One region of the Brotocaccenecus cirricatena genome, then DNA from elsewhere that is predicted to be linked to it. Evidence: riboswitches for the same ligand, from Rfam matches in the RefSeq annotation. Region 1 holds a riboswitch; the other holds the start of a gene.
What was found. A riboswitch is a leader RNA that binds a small molecule or an ion and turns the genes downstream of it on or off. The one in region 1 is predicted to bind FMN.
Positions count from the first base shown of each region.

Region 2: linked by a shared signal. The riboswitch ahead of LKD37_RS07305 (ECF transporter S component) and the one ahead of ribD (bifunctional diaminohydroxyphosphoribosylaminopyrimidine deaminase/5-amino-6-(5-phosphoribosylamino)uracil reductase RibD) in region 1 are both predicted to bind FMN.

Region 1 is NZ_JAJEPW010000008.1:2,609-4,989, reverse strand. It holds gene LKD37_RS04125 (AAA family ATPase) at 1-207, shown strand, start outside; FMN riboswitch at 641-755, shown strand; gene ribD (bifunctional diaminohydroxyphosphoribosylaminopyrimidine deaminase/5-amino-6-(5-phosphoribosylamino)uracil reductase RibD) at 900-2,006, shown strand; gene LKD37_RS04115 (riboflavin synthase) at 1,988-2,381, shown strand, end outside.
Region 2 is NZ_JAJEPW010000017.1:3,023-5,403, reverse strand. It holds gene rsmA (16S rRNA (adenine(1518)-N(6)/adenine(1519)-N(6))-dimethyltransferase RsmA) at 1-39, opposite strand, end outside; gene LKD37_RS07315 (helix-turn-helix domain-containing protein) at 82-309, opposite strand; gene LKD37_RS07310 (DUF2975 domain-containing protein) at 322-807, opposite strand; FMN riboswitch at 975-1,094, shown strand; gene LKD37_RS07305 (ECF transporter S component) at 1,189-1,797, shown strand; gene LKD37_RS07300 (TraX family protein) at 1,842-2,171, opposite strand; gene LKD37_RS07295 (hypothetical protein) at 2,369-2,381, opposite strand, start outside.

The DNA of each region.
Region 1 (2,381 bases):
ACGCATGATGCTATGCTGCTTGATCTTACCTTCTTCCGCAGAGATCAGATATGGTTTGCGGAAAAGGATGAGAAGTCCTGTGCGACTGAGTTGTATTCGCTGGCGTCCTTCTCTCCGAGAAAGGGTGAGAACATCCGCAAGGGGTATTTGCAAGGACGCTTTGGTGCGATTCCGTTTATCGGAGGTGACGGCTTATGGCAGGAATGAGAAAGGAATACGACCCCAATAAAGGCAGTCGCCGTAAGCGTAGACCTATCATTTATATCATCTGCGAGGGCAAGGAAACGGAAACCAAGTATTTTAAGCATTTCCGTTCTCGTAACTGCCTGGTAGACATTGTGCCGATTTCTTCTAAGATTCGATAGGGACGCCTTCCGTGGGCTTTCAGTGGTGTTAAGCGGGTTTGCCGCGGGATTTCCATACCCGTAGATACGCTCTGTTCCACTGTTTCCGCCCCGGTTTTTCTGTTCGTGGGTCACGGCGTGGGTCAACGGGAAATTCCCGTTTGCCAAGGTATACCAGCCATCCCACCATGAGAACCTCCCGCCCAGAAAGTCTGACCGTCCCGGTTTTGTCCCGGTTTGCAAAATGGTCTTGCAATCCACCTGTCGCCGTGCTATACTTCCATCGTAATTGAATAGAAAGTCTTCAGGGCAGGGTGTGATTCCCTACCGGTGGTACAGCCCACGAGCCGCAAGGCATGATTCGGTGAAACTCCGAAGCCGACAGTATAGTCTGGATGAAAGAAGATGACAACGCAGGGGGACTGCTTTGCGTCTATGGAAGTTGCTCTGGGATGTGTTTACATTCCGGAGCTTTGCTTTTACACAAGGATACTTGTGTCTTTCTACCTTGCCCTGAACGATTCGTTCAGGGCTTTTTCTTTTGGAGGTAACGGTATGAACGATGCAGAATATATGCGTCTGGCCTTGGCGCTGGCGGAACAGGGCCGGGGTTGGACGGCGCCCAATCCCATGGTGGGCGCCGTGATCGTAAAGGACGGCGCAGTTATCGGACAGGGCTGGCATGAGCGGTACGGTGAACCCCACGCGGAGCGGAACGCGCTGGCATCCTGCACCGCCGACCCCGCCGGAGCCACCATGTATGTGACGCTGGAGCCTTGCTGCCACCACGGAAAGCAGCCGCCCTGCGTGGATGCGATCCTGGCATCCGGCATCCGCCGGGTGGTGATCGGCTCCGCCGACCCAAATCCGCTGGTGGCGGGAAAGGGCGTGGCGATCCTGCGGTCTCACGGCGTGGAGGTGACGAAAAACGTTCTGCGCCAGGAATGTGACGCACTGAACAAGATCTTCTTCCACTACATCACCACCGGGCGGCCCTTCGTTTCCATGAAATACGCCATGACGATGGATGGCAAGATCGCGGCCTATACGGGTGCATCCAAATGGGTCACAGGTGAAACGGCCCGGCGCCATGTCCAGCAGCAGCGCCACCGGTTCCGGGGCATCATGGTAGGCGTGGGTACCGTTTTGGCGGATGATCCCCTCCTGACCTGCCGTATGGAGAACGGGCGAAACCCCGTTCGCATCATCTGCGACACCCATCTGCGGACGCCGCCGCAGGCGCAGGTGGTCACTACCGCAGACCAGATCCCGACCATCCTCGCCACCTGCTGCACCGACCCAGAAAGACAGGCGGTTTACCGGATGGCCGGGTGCCAGGTGCTCTGCCTGAATGAGGAAAACGGCCATGTAGATCTCCGGCAGCTCATGGAGCGGCTGGGGCGGGAACAGATCGACAGCATCCTGCTGGAGGGCGGTGGAACGCTGAACTGGGCCGCGCTGGAATGCGGCATCGTGCAGCAGGTGCAGGCATATATCGCCCCAAAGCTATTCGGCGGAAGGGATGCGAAAACCCCCGTGGAGGGCGTGGGCGTCCCCGCTCCGACCAATGCCTTCCGATTGAAAAACAGCCGTTTGGAACGGCTGGGCGAGGATCTTCTGATAGAAAGCGAGGTGGAATATCCGTGTTCACAGGAATCGTAGAAGAAGTCGGAGCGATCAAGAACATCAAGCGCGGGCAGCACTCCGCCGTCCTGACGATCCATGCGAAAACTGTTTTAGAGGAGACCCGGATCGGAGACAGCATCGCTGTGAACGGCATCTGCCTGACAGTGACCCGGCTTTTTCCCGATGGCTTTTCGGCGGACGTGATGCACGAGACGCTGAACCGCTCGTCCCTTGCGGGACTCACGGCGGGGAGCGTGGTCAATCTGGAGCGGGCCATGCCTGCCAACGGCCGTTTCGGCGGGCATATCGTGGCGGGCCATGTGGACGGCGTGGGACACATTGCCAACATCCGAAAAGACGATACCGCCGTCTGGTACACCGTCCTCGCGGGGCCGGAGATATTGCGCTATG
Region 2 (2,381 bases), on a different contig from region 1:
CAAAAGCGCCTGAATGTCATTGCGATTGCAAAGGTCCATATTGCTCTCCTATCTGACAACAAATCGTAATATTTGCCCGGATTATTCCGGATCGTTATCGTCCTCCGGGCCGGGCCGGTACTCCAGCAGGTCCCCGGGCTGGCAGTCCAGGGCCCGGCAGAGCTTGTTCAGGGTGTCCACCCGCACCGCCCGGGCCTTGCCGGTTTTCAGGATGGACAGGTTGGCCATGGTGATGCCCACCCGGTGGGACAGCTCGGTGAGGCTCATTTTCCGCCGGGCCAGCATCACGTCGATGTTGAATACGATCATGTCCCCACCTCCTTAAATGGTCAGGTCGTTGTCCTCCCGCAGGGCGGCGGCATCCGCCACCAGCCGGGACAGGACATACAGCACGATCCCCGCCGCCAGGCAGCAGAAGGTCACCAGCGGCGTGATCAGGAGGGTCAGAGGTGCACTGCCCGCGCCCAGATAGGCCACAATGAGCATTCCCGCCGGGAATATCACCGCGTCGGCAAAGGCCAGGCGGCTGATGGTGCGCAGGTCCCGGGCATTTTTCCCAGTGAAGGCCATACCCTTTACAGCAATGCTGCCGCAGACTCTCCACGCCGGGACCAGGGCCCAGAAGATCGGCACGGCAAACGCCCACGCCCAGACAAGACACGGCCAATAGGCCCAGGCAAACTCCGGCGCGGCCCGAACCGTGTCCGTCCCGTAAAACGGAAGAAACAGGAAGAAGAACACCGCCAGCAGCGCCCCCGCCGCCAGCAGGACGGCCCGCAGCAGGGCCGACATGGTTTTGGTTTTCATATGCGTCTCTCCTTTCGCTTGCTGAGGTCAGGATACCATAGTTTATCTCGTGTGTCAAGTATTATTTATTGAAACTCGAATAATAATTTCTGTTTGTATGAGTTTTGCAATTTCCTGTTGCATTTTGGCGGCGGCGGGTATATACTATCCACAGGAAACAACCGAATAGCTGTCTTCGGGGCGGGGCGAAATTCCCCACCGGCAGTGATAGTCTGCGAGCGGCCGCGGCCGCAGGAACCGGCGCAATTCCGGTACCGACAGTATAGTCTGGATGAGAGAAGGCGTGTACGGCATTGTCACAATGCTCTTTTTTGATGCGTGCACCTTGGAAGGCAAGTCTTTCCGGGTGTTTTACTTTTATCAAAAGGAGCGTTTTTTCTTATGACGCAAGCAAGCAAACGAACCCATCGCCTGGCGGTAGCCGCCATGCTCAGCGCCGTGGCCGCGGTGCTGCAATTCGTGGAGTTTTCCATTCCCCTGATCCCCAGCTTTGTGAAGCTGGACATCTCCGACCTGCCCGCCCTGCTGGGGACCTTCTCCCTGGGCCCGGTATACGGCGTGGTGATCCAGCTGGTGAAGAACCTGCTGCACCTGCCCTTCGGCTCCAGCGCCGGAGTGGGCGAACTCAGCAACTTCATTCTGGGGGCCGTGTTCGTGCTGTGCGCCGGCCTGGTGTACCGCAAGCACAAGAGCCGTAAGGGCGCCCTGATCGGGGCGATGCTGGGTGCGGTTCTGATGGCTGTGGTCAGCGTCCCCTCCAACTACTTCTTCGTGTATCCGGCATATGTCAAGGTGTACGGGATGCCCCTGGAGGCCATCATCGGGGCCTACCAGGCCATTCTGGGTACCATTGCGGAGGTCCCCTCCTCCAACGCTCTGCTCAACTGCCTGCTGGTGTTCAACGTGCCCTTCACCTTCTGCAAGGGCCTGCTGGACGTGGGCCTGTGCTTCCTGATCTACAAGCCCCTATCCCCCCTGCTGCATAAATAAACGAAAAACGATGGCTGTGCCCTCTCGGGCACAGCCATCGTTTTTTATCGTATCAGCAGTTCGATGACGTACAGCACCATAAAGTGGATGGGATAGATCAAGTAATACCCCCACTGGTACCACTTGCTCTTGCAGCCCCGCTGGCCGTTATACAGCAGCAGCAGCTCCAGGTACTTTCTGCGGCTGTGGGTGTGATAATACCCCTCGGCGATGAAAAAGCACATAATGGGCGCGGTGATCATGCCGAAGCAGAACAGAGGATCGTACCAGGGATTGGTGGTGGGAATGAAGAAAATCGTCACATGCTGGCAGATCAGGGCCACCACAGCCAGCAGCTTCAATGTGTTGGAGTTCAGTCCGGCCTTCCGGGTCACGGGGATACCATCTTTCCTCTTGGATATTTATGCGGGTATCTTAACACATGAACCTGGGTTTAAGTCAAGAGGAGAATGACAAAAAAATACAATCCGGTTACAATTTTGTAAAAATGCAAAAAAACCAGAGGGAGACAGCCGGTTTGGCTGTCTCCCCCTGCGAAAATGATCACAATACGCTGTCTTCCTAAGGGAAACTATTTCTCCTTG